3 regions of the Paenarthrobacter sp. PAE-2 genome follow, and region 1 is predicted to be linked to each of the others. Evidence: riboswitches for the same ligand, from Rfam matches in the RefSeq annotation. Region 1 holds a riboswitch; each other region holds the start of a gene.
The links. Region 1 has a riboswitch for thiamine pyrophosphate ahead of thiC (phosphomethylpyrimidine synthase ThiC). Riboswitches for the same ligand answer to the same signal wherever they lie in the genome.

Region 1 (5,473 bases):
CGGCACGGTTTCGATCCCGTGGCCGAGCCCCTTGAGTCGGACATTTCCGCGGATGTGGCCATCCTTGTTGACGCGCTGGCCGACTCGGGCGGGGGACACGTGGTTGCCCACGAACAGGGTGCCATTTCCGCCATGCTTGCCGCGGTGGAGCGCCCGGACCTGGTGTTTTCGTTGTCCTTGGTGGAACCGGCGTGCTTGTCCTTGACGGCCGAACTTCCCGCTACGGCGTCGCACCGCGCCCTGATGCAGCCCTTGTTCGATGTCCGTAGCCAACTCGGCGACGCCGACTATGAGCGTGAGTATTTCCGGCGGGCCTACGCTGCGGAGGCGGGCGGCCTGCAGACACCGGAAGCGCGGCGCTCAGCCCGGCGTTTGAGGTTGCAGGCCCCGCCGTGGGAAGTGCCCCTGCACATTGTGCCCGGTGTTCCCACGCTGGTGCTGACCGGTGGCTGGGAGCCGTTGTACGAGGAAATTGCCGGGTATTTGAGGGATACCGGTGCCCTCCACCGCGTAGCTGCAGGAGGGCACCGTCCCCAGGACTCCGCGGACGGCGACCGGTTCATCCGGTCCTTCATTGCCGACGTCGGGCGGGGTATGTCGGTCAGGGCGTCGTGAGCCGCTGTTCACCGCGGGCCGGCATCTGGAGTTCGGGCAGGTAGACCTTGCCTCCGGTTGCCAGGAACTCCTCGCTCTTTTCGCGCATTCCGTTGTACATCTCCGCTATGGCCGCCTGGGCCTCGGCGGAACCGTATTCATCGCGGATGTCCTGGCTGATGCGCATGGAGCAGAACTTCGGCCCGCACATGGAACAGAAGTGCGCGGTCTTGGCGGGTTCAGCGGGAAGCGTCTCATCGTGGAAGGACTCCGCTGTCACCGGGTCCAGTGAGAGCGCGAACTGGTCCCTCCACCTGAACTCGAACCGCGCTTTGGACAGCGCGTCGTCGCGTTCGTGCGCGCCGGGGTGGCCCTTGGCCAGGTCTGCGGCGTGGGCTGCAATCTTGTACGTGATGACTCCGGTTTTGACGTCGTCCTTGTTCGGCAGCCCCAGATGTTCCTTGGGGGTCACGTAGCAAAGCATCGCTGTGCCGTACCTGGCGATTTCCGTAGCACCGATGGCCGAGGTGATGTGGTCGTAGCCTGGCGCGACGTCAGTCACCAACGGGCCCAGGGTGTAGAACGGCGCGCCCTTGCACAACCGCTGTTGCCTTTCCACGTTCTCCCGCACCAAATGGAACGGAATGTGGCCCGGGCCTTCGACCATGACCTGGACGTCGTACTCCCAGGCCCGCTCCGTCAGCTCCGCCAAGGTATCCAGTTCCGCGAACTGTGCGGCATCATTGGCGTCCGCGGTGGCGCCGGGCCGCAGTCCATCTCCGAGAGAGAAGGCAACGTCATACTTGGCGAAGATTTCGCACAGTTCGTCGAAATGCGTGTAGAGGAAGTTTTCCTGGTGGTGGGCAAGGCACCAGCCGGCCATGATGGAGCCGCCGCGGGAAACAATTCCGGTCACCCGGTTGGCTGTCAGCGGCACGTACCGGAGCAGGACGCCGGCGTGGATGGTCATATAGTCCACACCCTGTTCGCATTGTTCGATCACGGTGTCCCGGAATATTTCCCACGTCAGCTTGTTCGCCTCGCCGTTGACCTTCTCCAGGGCCTGGTAGATGGGGACGGTGCCGATGGGAACGGGGGAGTTCCGGATGATCCATTCACGGGTGGTGTGGATGTCATCTCCTGTGGAGAGGTCCATGACGGTGTCCGCTCCCCACTGGGTGGCCCACTGCAGCTTGTCCACTTCCTCGGCGATCGAGCTCGTCACGGCTGAGTTCCCGATGTTGGCGTTGATCTTCACCAGGAATGCCTTGCCGATGATCATGGGCTCGGACTCGGGGTGGTTGATGTTGCTGGGGATGATGGCGCGGCCGGCGGCCACCTCGCTGCGGACCAGTTCAACGTCGCAGTTCTCCCGCAAGGCCACAAAGCGCATCTCCGGGGTGACCACGCCCTGCCGGGCATAGTGCATCTGGGTGACCCTTTTGCCGTCGACGGCGCGGCGGGGCACGGGCTGCGCGCCCTTCCATTCCGCTGAAGCCGCACCGCGGCGCACGGCTGACTTGCCGTCGTCGAGCAGGTTGCGTTCCCGGCCCGTGTAGCTTTCCGTATCGCCGCGCGCCTGGATCCATGCCGCCCTGAAGGGTTCAAGCCCGACGACGGGATCGCTGCCCGGCCCTGCCGTGCGGTACACCCTCAGGGGATCGTTGGCCTTCCCGTTGGGGGAGGGCTCCAAGGCAATCTCGGTCACCGGGACGCGGATGCCGTGGCCAGGGTCCTCCACCCAGGCAAGCGAGTGGGATTTCAGCGACTGCGTGACGGCGTCCCCACCGGCAGCAGTCAGGTTTTGGGCAGGGCTGTGCTGTGTTTCTGTGGTGCTCAAGGATTACTCACTTCCTTCGCCGGCATTACCCGGACAGGTTCAACGGTCGCAGACTGCTTCAGTCCTTTTCTCAGCCCCTGCAGGGGCTCCCGTGTGGTCAGGGACGAAGCTACCACAGCTGCGGCGGGTGCTCCCAGTCATATGCGGTCCGGATCCGGACTGAGGCCGCCGGCACTAAGCTTCTGCCATGCCGAACATCATTGAATTCAGCGGTCCGGTGCTGGTTTCCGCGCATGAGGAACGCCGGGGCCTGTGGTCCGTGGACGGCCGCCTGACCTTCAGCCGTCCCGAAACGGCCCCGGATACCGTGCTGGAGGGCTGGGTCCTGCCCGGATTCGTTGATGCACATTGCCACATCGGCCTGGGAGCCGGTGGGGCGGTGGATGAGGCCACTACCCTGGAGCAGGCCCGTACCGATTTGTCCGCCGGGACGTTGCTGGTCCGGGATGCCGGCTCCCCGGCCAATACGAGGTGGGTCCAGCAGCGTACGGACCTGCCCAGGCTGATCCGGGCGGGGCGGCACATTGCGAGGAGCCGGCGCTACCTGCGTGGCCTCGGCCACGAAGTGGAGCCGGAACAGCTGGTGGAAACCGTACGAAAGGAAGCGCGCGACGGCGACGGTTGGGTCAAGCTGGTTGGCGACTGGATCGACCGCGGCGTCGGAGACCTGGCACCTTCTTTTCCGGCGGCGGTGGTCAAGGATGCCATCGCTGCAGCCCACGACGAGGGCGCACGGGTAACAGCGCATTGCTTCGCGGAAGAAACCTTGGATGACGTGCTCGATGCCGGCATTGACTGCATCGAGCATGCCACCGGGCTCCTGCCGCGGCACATCCCGCGGCTTGTGGAACAGGGTGTCCCGATCGTTCCCACCTTGGTCAACATTGCCACGTTCCCCGATATCGCGGCCCAGGCCGGGCCCAAGTTTCCCGACTACGCGCAGCACATGACCGCATTGTGGGAGCGCCGGCGCGAACGGGTCCTCGAAGCCTATGAAGCCGGTGTTTCCATCTATGCCGGCACTGATGCCGGGAGCGTCATCAAGCATGGCCGCATAGCCGACGAGATGCAGGAACTGCACGACGCCGGCCTGCCGCCTTCAGCGGTCCTCGAGGCTGCTGCGTGGGGCGCCCGGAGGTGGCTGGGAGCCGAGGGCGTCAGCGAAGGAGCGAGTGCCGACGTCGTGCTTTGCAGGGAGGATCCCCGCCGCGCCCTGACTACCGTGCGTGAACTTAGCCACGTGGTTCTGCGGGGCACCATCGTCCGTTAGGAATAAATTGAAGCTTCAAGTAATTTAGTAAGGTAGAACGTGCCGAAAGGCGGCCGCCGAACTACCGGGAGCATCACATGACCACGCCATCCAGCCAGGACCTCCTGCCAGCCGAACTCACCATGGGCACGGTCATGCTCAGGGTCGGCGACATGAAGGTGATGAGCGACTATTACCAGCGCGCCCTCGGCCTGCAGGTCATAGCGGAGCAGGACGGCGGCCTGTACCTGGGCCGCCTGGGGAAGCCGGTGGTCCACCTGGCTCCCGCAGCGGGCTTGCAGCTGCCCGGGCGCGGGGAAGCGGGGCTGTTCCACACGGCAGTCCTGTTCGAGGACCAAGCGTCCCTCGCCGCCACCATTGCCACGGCCGCGCAGTACGAACCCCGCGCGTTCGTTGGCAGTGCCGACCACTTGGTGAGCGAAGCCTTCTACTTCACCGACCCCGAAGGCAACGGCATCGAGTTGTACTACGACAAGCCGAGGAACGTCTGGCAATGGGACGGCAAGAACGTGGTCATGGACAACGTGGCGCTGCCTCCGCAGGCGTACCTCCAGCAACACCTGAGCGAGGCCGCCATCGTGGGGCAGCAGGGGGCCTCGGCCGGGATCGGGCACGTCCACCTCCAAGTGGGCGATGTTGCCACAGCGCGAAAGTTCTACGTTGACACCCTTGGCTTTGAAAAGACCGCGGGGTGGCATGGCCAGGCGCTGTTCGTCTCGGCAGGCGGGTACCACCATCACATGGCCATGAACGTCTGGAACAGCAGGGGAGCGGGCCCGCGCAAGGACACTCTGGGCCTGGGTGAAGTGCTCATCGAAGTCCCGTCGAATGATGACGTCGCAGCGCTCGCCGACCGTCTCCGCGTGGCCGGCCTGCAAAGCCACCACACCGGCCTTGAGCTCCGCTTCGAGGATCCGTGGCGCAACCAGCTGCGGGTTGCCGTACGCTGAGGCGGCATCCGCCGGCGGGTGGCTGCATTAGGCTAGGCGATGGCGGCGCCGGTTCCATGTCCTGCGCAGCCTCCCGCGGTTGGGCGGGGCATGTCAGCACGAAGGAAATGAGTACGTTCCATGGGCTTTGCCGAAATCTTTGTAGCCACCCACGATGAAGCCCTCAAGCGGGCAGCTGCACTCGAGCGCGGTGCCGATGTGGCCGGTTCTGCTGTGCGCATCGAAGGCATCACCGATTTTGAGGTGGAGCAGCTCGGTGATCTTGCAGGGCAGGCAGTGCATGCCTCCGGCGCTGATTATGAACTCGCCTTGGTGGACGTCACCAGCGATTCGCTGCTGGGGGTTCCGGAAGCAATGGTGCGGGCCCTTGCCGAGCTGCTGACCTACCAGAGCGAAGGTGACGGGAACGTGCTGGACGACGTCGCAGAGGCCTGGGCCGCCCAGGAGGACATGCCGTTCGGAGCTGCGGAATCCCGCGGGTACGTCCAGCAGTTGGCTGCACTTGCCAGCGATGTCGAAAAAATCGACCGCGCCGGCCTGTATGTGTGGTCAATTTCCTGAACCTCGCAGGCAGGTGCGCGGGGCGAAGTCGTAAATACTCCTGTCATCTGGCACAATGGACAGGTACTCGATCGGTGCGGCCCCTCTCTCCGTGCTCGTATCTTGTCCTTCGAACCCCCTAGTATGGCCCGCCCCACGGGTGCAGAACGTCGGGTTCACCCTCGTTTCAGAAACAGGAGTGACCACAAAAGTGGCCGTAAAGATTCGCCTTAAGCGCTTCGGTAAGATGCGCGCACCGTACTACCGCATTGTCGTCAT
Region 2 (5,473 bases), on a different contig from region 1:
CGATCGCCGATGTCGGCGATGCGGATGTCCGTGCCGCGCGGAGTGGCAAGGAGTTCGGCACCGGCCATCATGGTGGGTTCCCAGTCGAAGACGACGCCGTCGTCTTCGCCGATCACCACGGTGTCTCCGGGCTTGGCCCCGACCTTGAAGAGTTCGGTTTCCACGCCCAGCTTGGCAAGGCGGTCGGCGAGGTAGCCGATAGCTTCCTCGTTGGTGAAATCAGTCTGCTTGACCCAGCGCACGGGCTTTTCACCCAGGACGCGGAAGAGCGGCTCGAGGTTCTTCTCCTCGCGGCGGATCCGGAAACCGGCCTCGTTGACGGCGCGCGGCCGCAGGACCTGCGGGGCAACCTTGGGCGGTGCAGCCTTGACGGCGTCACGGGCAGCCTTGACGATCTCTGCCATGGCGAAGCTGAGCGGGCGCAGGCCCTCGCGGCTGGTGGCCGATACTTCGAAGACGCGGTAGCCGCGGGCTTCGAGGTCCGGCCTGACGAATTCGGCCATGTCCTTGCCGTCCGGCAGGTCCACCTTGTTGAGCACCACCAGCTTGGGGCGTTCGTTCAGGGGAACCACTTCCCCGTCCACTCCCGCGTAGCTCATGTCAACGGCGTACTTCTCAAGTTCCGCTTCAATGATGGCGAGGTCGGACAGCGGGTCGCGGTCCGATTCGAGCGTTCCGCAGTCCAGCACGTGGACCAGCGCCGCGCAACGCTCGACGTGGCGGAGGAAGTTGTGGCCGAGGCCGCGGCCCTCGCTGGCGCCTTCGATAAGCCCGGGAACGTCCGCGATGGTGAAACGCACGTCGCCGGCCTGTACCACGCCCAGGTTAGGCACCAACGTGGTGAAGGGGTAGTCGGCAATCTTGGGCCGGGCTGCCGACATCGCGGCAATCAGGCTTGATTTTCCGGCGGAAGGGAAACCGACCAGGGCGATGTCGGCGATGGACTTCAGCTCCAGGACGATGTCGCTGGATTCCCCCTCGATTCCCAGGAGGGCGAACCCCGGAGCGCGGCGCTTTTGCGAGGAGAGTGCTGCGTTGCCCAGTCCCCCGATGCCGCCGGCGGCCGCAACGAACTCGGTGCCTTCTCCGACCAGGTCTGCAAGGACCTTTCCGTCCTTGGTCTTGACTACCGTGCCGTCAGGAACGGGAAGAACCAGTGTTTCCCCGTTCTTGCCGTCACGCCAATCACCCATGCCAGGGCCGCCGTTGGTGGCGTGGCGGTGCGGGGCATGGTGGTAATCAAGGAGCGTGGTGGTCTGGCTCGAGACACGGAGGATGACGTCGCCGCCATTGCCGCCGTTGCCGCCGTCGGGCCCGCCCAGCGGCTTGAACTTCTCGCGCTTGACGGAGACACAGCCATGGCCGCCGGTACCGCCTGATACGTGCAGGACTACCCGGTCTACAAAGCTCGCCACGTGAATCTCCTCTATTGCTGTCAACAGCGCGAACGCCTTGCCCAGTGCGCCTGGCGCCCTGAACGATTGTAATGCGGTTAAAAGAACAGTGGAGCGGACCTGTTGGCCCGCTCCACCGGTTCAGAAAGTGTTGTTACTCTGCGGCAGCAGCAGCAACGATGTTCACCACGCGACGGCCACGGCGAGTACCGAACTCAACCGCACCGGCTTCGAGGGCGAACAGGGTGTCGTCGCCACCGCGACCGACGCCTGCACCGGGGTGGAAGTGGGTGCCACGCTGGCGAACGATGATTTCGCCTGCGGAAACTACCTGGCCACCGAAACGCTTGACGCCGAGGCGCTGTGCGTTGGAGTCACGACCGTTGCGAGTGGAGCTCGCGCCTTTTTTGTGTGCCATGTGAAATGCCTGCCTCTAAATTTCTGGGGAAACTGAAATCTGAACTACGTAACGGACGTTACGCGATGCTCGTGATCTTGATCTTGGTCAGTTCCTGACGGTGACCCTGGCGCTTCTTGTAGCCGGTCTTGTTCTTGAACTTCTGGATGACAATCTTGGGACCGCGGAGGTCTTCCAGGATCTCAGCCGTGACCTTCACCTTGGCCAGGTCCGCAGCAGCGGAGGTGACCTTGTCGCCGTCAACCAGGAGCAAGGCGGGCAGCTCAAGCGTGCTGCCGGCTCCACCGGGGACGCGGTTCAGAGTTACGTAGTCTCCAACGGAAACCTTTTCTTGGCGGCCGCCTGCGCGGACAATCGCGTACACCACTTGGGTACTCACTTCTCTCGACGTTTCTTACTAAATTTGCGTGCGGAACCCCGAACCGGAATCAGGCCTGGTTCACGCTGTGCCTCAACGCCGTGGACTTCAGATCGAAGCCCGCGAGTCATCCCATGAACAATTCCAAGGGGCATAACCCAAGTGTTGGCGTAAGCACCGAAGATCAAGATTACGCTAGTTTGACCTTCAGCTGCAAATGAGGCCGGGTCCGGAAGCCACCACGTGACGCTTGTCACCAGTAGGAACGGACGTTCCCGGCACCGTGCCCATACAGCTTACAGCCTCTACGTGGCCTTGCCGTTGATTTCCCATCCGACGCGCGGAGTCCGGGTTACGAATGCAGTCTTGGCGCATCAAAGAACGCGGTCTCGTAGCGGCATGACTGGACGAAGGCTTCCTTCATGGCAGCCCGTTCACGGCCGGATGCCGCAGCTGCTGCGGCATCCGTGAGAGCAATCGCCTTCCTCGTCGCCTCCGCAAAATCCTCGTCTGCATAGGTCCTCAGCCAATCCGCGTAGGGATGGTTCTCCGGGGAACCGGCTTGGACGAAGTTGGCATGCAATTGCTGCCCCACTTCCGCATACAGCCAGTAGCAGGGCAGGACCGCAGCAAGCAGGACGCCGTAGCTTCCCGAAGCAGATGACGCCACCAGATGGTCCACATAGGCCTTGGTGACGGGGCCGCTCTGCGTCGTCGCTTCACGGCCGCTCAGCCAATTCCGGTGCAATTCGGATTCCACGTCCAGGCACTGTTGGGAACCCCGGGCCCAGAACAGCTGCTCTTCTTCCGTCGGAGCGAGGGCACCCGCCCGGGCAAGCACCCTGGAATACCCGTTGAGGTAAAGGGCGTCCTGTGCCAGGTAGTAGCTGAACTCGGACTCCGGCAACTCCCCGGACCCCAAGTCCCGTATGAAGGCAAGCCCGTGGATGGCTTCCAGCTCCACAGCGGCTTCCTTCCACAGGAGAGCAGCGAAGGCTCCGGGCCGGGATGATTCCCCGAGGTGGTGGAAATGGTGGATCGGACCGCTCCCCTGGCCCACTTCAAGGTCGTCAGCCCTCATCAGCGCCTCGCGCAACCAGGGCTTGACTTCGCGCAGGGACGCCTCCCAATCTCCTGTTCTTGCCTGGACAGTGGCCAGGGCCGAGGACAACGAGCAGCCGGTGCCGTGGCTGTTCCGTGTCTGAACGCGCGGGCCCCCGACTTCGATCACGTCCTGACGCAGCAAACCGCTGGTATTGATAAGCGCATCCGGACACTGCGCCCCCGGCAAGTGGCCTCCCTTGACCAGCACCGTATTGCCGCACTCCCCGGCCAACCGTTTGCCCTGGTCCAGCGCCGCAGGCCAGTCCTCCGCTTCGGGTTCCCCCAGCAGCATGGCCAGTTCCGGAAGGTTGGGTGTAATGAGGTCCGCCATCGGCAGAAGGTCACGCAACGCTGCCTCGGCTGATTCCCGCAGCAGCCGGTCACCGCTGGTGGCCACCATCACCGGGTCCAGGACCACGACGGCGGGACGTACCTTGGCAAGCCAGGTCCGGACCTCGTTGATGACGGCGGCATCACCGAGCATCCCGATCTTCACGGCGTCGATAGCGACGTCGCTGCTGACGGTTTCCAACTGCTGGCGGAGGAATTCCACCGGCGGCACATGCACACCGCTGACGCCCCGCGTGTTCTGGGCCGTCAGCGCGGTGATGGCGGCCATACCGTAGCCGCCGTGCGCAGCAATGCTTTTAAGGTCCGCTTGGATCCCCGCCCCGCCGGAGGGGTCCGAACCAGCAATGCTCAACACCCTCGGATGTGTACGGATGACCGCTGGCAACGGATAAACAGCAGAAGACGACATTGAAGTCATGGAGACATCCCTTCGCCGGTGCTAACCGGACAGGTTCAACGGGTCTGGATCTCAGCCCGGCCCAATGCCCGGCACCCCGTGTCAGTGTCCTAGCCTAGCCCGGAAGCCCCTCACGCCGGGAACCCCGGCGGCTAACGGCCTGGATATGACCCCAGCGGGCGGATGATGACCCGTTGCACGACGAAGGCCGCACAGCATGCGCTGCGCGGCCTTCGTTCCACCTGTGTCTTCAGTGCCTGTTTACAGCTCCGACGCCGGAACACCCACCCCCAGGATGATCGGCTCCGATGCTGCAGTTGGCTTCTTTGCCGGCTCAGCCGGCGCCTTCGCTTCGTGCGAGGTCCCGCCACCTGTGGCGGCCCGAACGTCGTGGTGCTCAACGTTGGTCTCGTTGGCAGCGCCCTGGGCCCTGCTGGCGCTGCGGTTCCGCCTGCCGCGCCGGCCACGGGCGCCGGACCGGGACTCCACGGGTTCGGTACCAGCGGACGTGACTGCCAAGGGGTCGGCGCTCCCGGGAGCCTCAGCAGATTCAACATTCCCGGGCGCGTCCTGCCCAGACCCGGCAACCTCAGACCCGGGGACAACCTCAGGTGTGCCACCCAAGTGCGAGAAGGCCTCAGCCAGCAGATCCAGGCTCATGGCAGGCTTCTTGGCAGGTTCGTCGTGATGCTCCACGAAAGGCAGAGCCACTTCCTCTCCGCCGAAGCGCAGTACCGGAGCCGGACGGCCCTCCCTGGCCGCAGTTTCTGCCGGGGTGGAGCCCTGCGTCTGCCCGCCCTGCTCAGGGGCCTGGGCGGCATCCCCTTGGGCAGGAGCCGACTGCGCAGGAGCCTTCCGGGCAGGATCCGCCTGGGCGGGACCCGACTGGCCTGCTTCCGCCTTACCGGCGGCGCGGGCTGCTTCCTCGGCGCGGTGCACCTCGTCATCGTGCAGGTGTGCAGCGTGCGCAGCAGCGGCGATCGTCGCCAATGCGGCCCGGGTAGCCTCTGCCTTGGCTTTCTGGGCGGGATCCACGGACTCAGCCGGAGCGGGTGCCGTCGGGGCAGCGGCCGGCTGGACCGGCGTCGTAGCTTCCGGTGCCTGGTTGCCCCCCTTGCCGCGGCGACGCTTACGCTCACTGCGCTGGGACGGCTGCTGTGCTTCGGTGTGGGACCGGTGCTGCTCGGCAGCCACCACATTCGCGCGGCGGTGCTCCACGGGCTCGTCGTGCGTCACCACGCCGCGGCCGGCACAGTGCTCGCATTGCTCACCGAAGACCTCCAGCAAGCCTGTGCCCATGCGCTTGCGCGTCATCTGGACGAGGCCCAGGGACGTCACCTCCGCCACCTGGTGCTTGGTGCGGTCGCGGCCAAGGCACTCCACCAGCCGGCGCAGCACCAAGTCCCTGTTGGACTCCAGGACCATATCGATGAAGTCGATGACGATGATGC
Region 3 (5,473 bases), on a different contig from region 1:
GGGGATCTCCCGGCCGTTGCTGAGGGCTTCGCAGATCACCAGGACAAAACGGTCAATGAGCCTGCGGAGTGGAGCAGTGGTGTGCGCGTACGGGGCCCCGATGGCGGACTGGACGACGTTCTCCGGTACCTCACCGTCGAACGGGGTGTAGCCCGCGCCCCGGAACAGCATGCCGGCGGAGTGGAGGATGGCCAATTGCTTCGGATCCGAACCATCGAGGGTCCGGAGGTACTCGCCGTAGCTGATGTCGCCGTCCCACGGTTTTCCGAGGGCCTGGGTTTGGCGCTTGAAGTGCAGTAAGGAGCGCTCATCAGGGGCCGGCATGGTCCGCAGGATGCCCACCTTGCCGTCGAGCATCAATTGGGCCGCAGCCATTCCGGTCATCAGGGACATCTGGGCGTTCCAGTCCTCGATCGGCAGCGAGGGAGCAGCCACGATCCGGTAGTCGCCGTCGGTGACCTGGACGATCTCCTGTTCGGGCATGTTCAGGCTCGCCCCGCCGCGTTTGCGCTCGAGTTTGACCCGCTTCAGGCCCACTTCCTTCAGGAGCATGAGGACCTCGGGGGCGGTTCCCGCATCGATCTGCTTCTGTGCACCCTTGTAGCTGAGCTTTGCACGGCTGCGAACGGTGGCCCGCTCCACGGACATGGAGACCACTTCCGCGTTGTGGTCGAGGTCGAAGTCCCACACGAAGGCGCTGCATTCCTGCTCTGCCAGGAGGCTCCCGGCATGCTCGCTGATGACGTCCGGATGCAGCGGGACCCTTCCGTCCGGTGCGTAGAACGTTTGTCCGCGCCGCCGCGTTTCGGCGTCCAAGGCTCCGCCGGGGGCCACGAAGGACGGCACGTCGGCAATTGCGTACAGGACCTTGTAACCGGCATCGTTCCGCTGAATGAACAGCGCTTGGTCCAGATCGGTGGAAGTCGCGGGGTCTATGGTCACGAACGGCACGTCCAGCAGGCTACGGGGCGGCAACTGCAGGTTTTGAACCGCCTGGCGCGCTTCATGCTCGGCGTCGGCAGGGTAGTCGCCGGGTAGTTCCAGCTCGCTCCTCAAGGCAGCCAGGGAGGCAGCGAGCCGGTCGGAAGAATCGTCGACGTTGGGCGCTATCCGATGATGTGACACGAAAGTCAGACTAGCCCGAAAACGGCGGATAGTCTTGGACCATGGGCACGTCCACTCTTGGCGGAATTCCCGCGGACGTTCTCCCGGCAGAGCTGCTGGGAGCCATGGCCTATGGCGAATTGTCAGCGTTCGGGCGGTTGTCCGCGGACTCCCGCTTCGCCCCTACCCTCCGGGACCGGGCTACCTTTGCCAAGATCGCGGTCGGTGCATTCGGCAACTATGCGTTGATCAGCGGCCGGCTTACCGAGATGGGGCGGGACCCCGAGGACGCCATGCTTCGCTTCCAGCCGTCATTCGATCACTTCCACGAACGCACCCCGCCAGGGGACTGGTACGAGTCTGTTCTGAAGGCGTACATCATCGACACGGTGTCCTCGGACTTCTACAGGACGGTGTCCGCCTTCCTGGATGCCGGGACACAGCAATTCGTCCGGAAAGTCGCTTCTGCGGACCAAGCCACCGAGGCGTTGCGCATCCTCCTCATGCGGGCCCTGAGGGACGATCCCAGGTTGGCTTCGCGCCTTGCCCTATGGGGCCGAAGGCTGGTCGGCGAGGCCCTCACCCAGGTGCAACGGGTGGCGTTGGAGCACCCGGACCTGCGTGCCGTACTTCATGACGGACAGGCCAAGGCGGAGGTACGCCGGTTGACGGCGGAACTCGCCGATCACCACGGGCGCCGGATGACGGGCCTCGGACTGACTGCCTAGGCGTCCAGGGCTTCGAGCAGCGCTTTGGCCGCCGCCGTCGGGTCTTCTGCGTCGGTGATGGCGCGGACTACGACGACGCGGCTGGCTCCTGCCGCAACCACCTGCTCCACATTAGAAAGATCGATCCCGCCAATGGCAAACCAGGGAAGGGCGGATCCTGCGCGTTCCACAGCTTCGGCGGCATATGTGACCAAGCCCAGGCCCACTGGCGTCCGGCCCGGTTTGGTGGGTGTGGCCCAGAGGGGACCGACGCAGAAGTAGTCCAGTCCTGCACTGCCCGACGAAGCCGCAATGGCCGCGTCCACCTGATCAGGCCCATGCGTGGAGAGACCTATGGCGGTGGTGTCCCCGAGCAGCTGCCGGGCCACGGGCAGCGGGAGGTCCTTTTGGCCCACGTGGAACACGGGAGCCCCGGAAACACGGGCGATATCAGCCCGGTCGTTGACCGCCCAGAGCTTGGAATGCCGGGCGGCAACTTTGTTCAGGACCTCGAGCAACTCCAGTTCCTCGGCGGCCTCAAGGGTCTTGTCACGGAGCTGGATGATGTCCACGCCGCCTTCGAACGCGGCGTCCACAAAGTCTTCGAAATCGCCTTGCCGCCGGCGGGCATCGGTGCAGAGGTAGAGGCGGGCGTCGGTGAGGAGATCAGGCTGGGTCATGGAAACCAGAGTAGTTCCTCTAAACTGGGCACGTACTGCGGGAGCCGTGACAGCGTCATATGACCGTCCGGCTGAGAGGGCTTCAGAGCCGACCGCTTGACCTGATCCGGCTAATACCGGCGTAGGGAAGGAAACCAATGGCAGAAGCCATCCAAGCAGACGTTGCCGTCATCGGCGCAGGCGTAGTCGGCCTGGGCATCGCATACCGGATCCGGGCCACAGGCCGTTCCGTGGCCCTCATCGATCCGCGCCCCGCCAGTGGAGCAACCTTTGCAGCGGCCGGGATGCTGGCCCCCGTGAGCGAACTCCACTACCAGGAAGAAGATCTCCTGGAACTGATGCTCGAATCGTCCAGATTGTGGCCAACGTTCGTGTCCGGATTGTCCGGTACCGGCGTCACCACCGGCTACAGCACGACGTCGACGCTCGCGGTGGGTGCCGATGCCGCCGATCGACGGGCGCTCGCCGATCTGCGCTCCGTGCAACAGGCGGCGGGGCTCACAGTGGAGCCGTTGATGCTGCGGGACGCGCGGCAGCGCGAGCCGCTGCTCAGCCCCGGAATCTCATGCGCTTTCGATATCCCGGCCGACCACCAAGTGGACCCCCGCCGGCTGGCGGAGTGCATACTCGCCGGATTGGCCGCGCACACCCCGTCGGATGCCACATGGGTCCCGGGCGCAAGCAGCGGGTTCCAGCTGGCAGCGGCGGCCCGGCGGCTGCTGTGGGAGGGTGACCGCGTTGTAGGCGCTGAACTCTCCACCGGCCAAGTGGTAGCGGCAAGGGAAACCGTGCTGGCCAATGGCTTGGCGGCTGCGGCGACCGGCGGACTTCCTGAGGACCTGCACCTGCCGCTCAGGCCGGTTTACGGAGACATCCTCAGGCTCCGGGTACCGAAGGACCTGCGGCCGTTGCTGACCTCCACAGTCCGCGGAATGGTGCGGGGAGTGCCGGTGTACATCGTGCCCCGCGAGGACGGGACCGTGGTGATCGGGGCAACCCAACGCGAGGACGGGCTTTCGACGGGATCGAATGCGGTGTCTGCCGGCGGCGTGTACCAGCTGCTTCGGGACGCCCAGGTCCTGGTCCCCGCAGTCGGTGAGCTGGAACTCATCGAAGTGACAGCCCGGGCACGGCCGGGAACACCGGACAACGCCCCGCTCCTGGGGCGGGTGGGTGCGCCGGACGGCGCCGTCCGGGGCCTGATCATAGCCACGGGTTTCTTCCGCCACGGCGTACTCCTGACCCCCATAGCCGCACAGATCGTGGCCGGCTTGCTCGACGGTTCCGCGGATGACCGGTGGGTCCGGTTCCGTCCGGATCGTTTTTCTCCGCAAGGCGCCCTCGCCGGGCGCGGCATTCCAACACCATCCATCGCTTCCACCAAGGAAACAGCATGAACATCACACTCAATGGCGCCCGGCACACCGTGGCCGATGGCGCATCCGTCAGCACCCTGGTCACGTCCGTTACGGGCCGCATCCTCGACCCGAGCGGACAGGCGGCCGACGGCGGCAAGCTGGGTGTCGCCGTCGCGCGCAATGCGGAGGTGGTCCCGCGTAGCCAGTGGGCAGCAACGAACCTCGCCGACGGCGATGAACTCGAACTCGTTACCGCAGTCCAGGGAGGCTGACCATGACTATCCTCAACACCGAAACCACTACTGACACGCTGGAAATCGACGGTGTCGCCTTCAGTTCGCGGCTCATTATGGGCACCGGTGGTGCCCCGAGCCTGGACGGTTTGGGGGCGGCCCTGGTTGCTTCCGGTACGGAGCTCACCACGGTGGCCATGCGCCGCTACTCGCCGGCCGAGACGGGCTCGCTGTTCCAACTGCTGGTGGACAACAACATCCGGGTGCTGCCCAACACGGCAGGTTGTTTCACTGCCAAGGACGCTGTCCTCACCGCTGAGCTGGCCCGCGAGGCACTGGAGACCGATTGGGTGAAGCTGGAAGTCATCGCGGACGAACACACGCTGTTGCCGGACGCGGTTGAACTCGTCGACGCCACTGAACAACTGGTCAATCGGGGTTTCAAAGTCTTCGCGTACACCAATGACGACCCCGTGTTGGCACTGCGACTGGAAAACCTCGGGGCAACTGCGGTCATGCCCCTCGGAGCACCGATCGGAACCGGCCTGGGCATCCTTAACCCGCACAACATTGAAGTTATTGTGTCCCGTGCCTCCGTGCCTGTTGTCCTGGATGCGGGCATCGGAACTGCTTCCGATGCGGCACTGGCCATGGAACTCGGTTGCGACGCTGTCCTCCTGGCCACAGCGGTGACGCGTGCCCAGAACCCCGTCCAGATGGGTGCCGCATTCATGCACGCCGTCAAGGCAGGCAGGCTGGCCAGGCTGGCAGGCCGCATTCCACGGAGGGAACACGCACTGGCATCATCGGCGATGGAGGGCCGGGCAGAGTTCCTCTGAGTCCCTACTAGGCCTGCGACGGCAGGTACTGCTGACGACTGTGGCCACCACCCCATGCGGGCGGTGGCCACAGTTGTTAGTCGCCCGGTTGAGCCGGGAAGGTGCTACAGGCGGAGTGCTTTGGTGAGCGCTTCAGTGTCCCGCAGGGTCCGGGTCCTGCCAAGGAACACCGCGACGCCTGCCGCAGCTGCCGTGCCAAGGACGATCGGCAAGACCCATGGAATCCAGGTCAGCCCCGGCTGGTAGCCGAAGCCGGCCGCAATGAAGGCGATCCAGCTGAGGGCGCCGACTCCGAGGGATACTCCCGCGGGGACGGCAATGCCGTACTTGCCATGCCGTTTGTCGTTTGCCCACACAAGGAAGCCGGTGGCGACGGTTACGAACACCATCACGACGAGGGAAAGCATGGGGTCTCCTTAGCGTTGCGGGCGTTCTGGATCAGAGTGCGCCGAAGCCCACGCGACGAACTTCCTCAGCGCCGATCTCGACGTAGGCCAGGGCACCGCCTGGAACAATGACCTGACGGCCCTTATCATCGGTGAGGCGCAATTC

Region 2: another riboswitch for thiamine pyrophosphate. It lies ahead of thiD (bifunctional hydroxymethylpyrimidine kinase/phosphomethylpyrimidine kinase); the one in region 1 lies ahead of thiC (phosphomethylpyrimidine synthase ThiC).
Region 3: another riboswitch for thiamine pyrophosphate. It lies ahead of thiO (glycine oxidase ThiO); the one in region 1 lies ahead of thiC (phosphomethylpyrimidine synthase ThiC).

The regions. Positions count from the first base shown of each region.
Region 1 covers NZ_JAPDNV010000014.1:16,041-21,513, reverse strand. The annotation lists gene OCL88_RS10850 (alpha/beta fold hydrolase) at 1-615, shown strand, start outside; gene thiC (phosphomethylpyrimidine synthase ThiC) at 602-2,434, opposite strand; TPP riboswitch at 2,429-2,537, opposite strand; gene OCL88_RS10840 (amidohydrolase family protein) at 2,622-3,704, shown strand; gene OCL88_RS10835 (VOC family protein) at 3,782-4,654, shown strand; gene OCL88_RS10830 (hypothetical protein) at 4,775-5,215, shown strand; gene rpsP (30S ribosomal protein S16) at 5,406-5,473, shown strand, end outside.
Region 2 covers NZ_JAPDNV010000013.1:46,001-51,473, forward strand. The annotation lists gene obgE (GTPase ObgE) at 1-1,415, opposite strand, end outside; gene rpmA (50S ribosomal protein L27) at 1,549-1,812, opposite strand; gene rplU (50S ribosomal protein L21) at 1,871-2,179, opposite strand; gene thiD (bifunctional hydroxymethylpyrimidine kinase/phosphomethylpyrimidine kinase) at 2,523-4,043, opposite strand; TPP riboswitch at 4,034-4,132, opposite strand; gene OCL88_RS10450 (ribonuclease E/G) at 4,284-5,473, opposite strand, start outside.
Region 3 covers NZ_JAPDNV010000010.1:114,103-119,575, reverse strand. The annotation lists gene OCL88_RS08900 (RNB domain-containing ribonuclease) at 1-1,125, opposite strand, end outside; gene OCL88_RS08895 (ferritin-like domain-containing protein) at 1,167-1,832, shown strand; gene thiE (thiamine phosphate synthase) at 1,829-2,491, opposite strand; TPP riboswitch at 2,519-2,636, shown strand; gene thiO (glycine oxidase ThiO) at 2,629-3,888, shown strand; gene thiS (sulfur carrier protein ThiS) at 3,885-4,121, shown strand; gene OCL88_RS08875 (thiazole synthase) at 4,124-4,921, shown strand; gene OCL88_RS08870 (hypothetical protein) at 5,026-5,328, opposite strand; gene OCL88_RS08865 (DUF3107 domain-containing protein) at 5,360-5,473, opposite strand, start outside.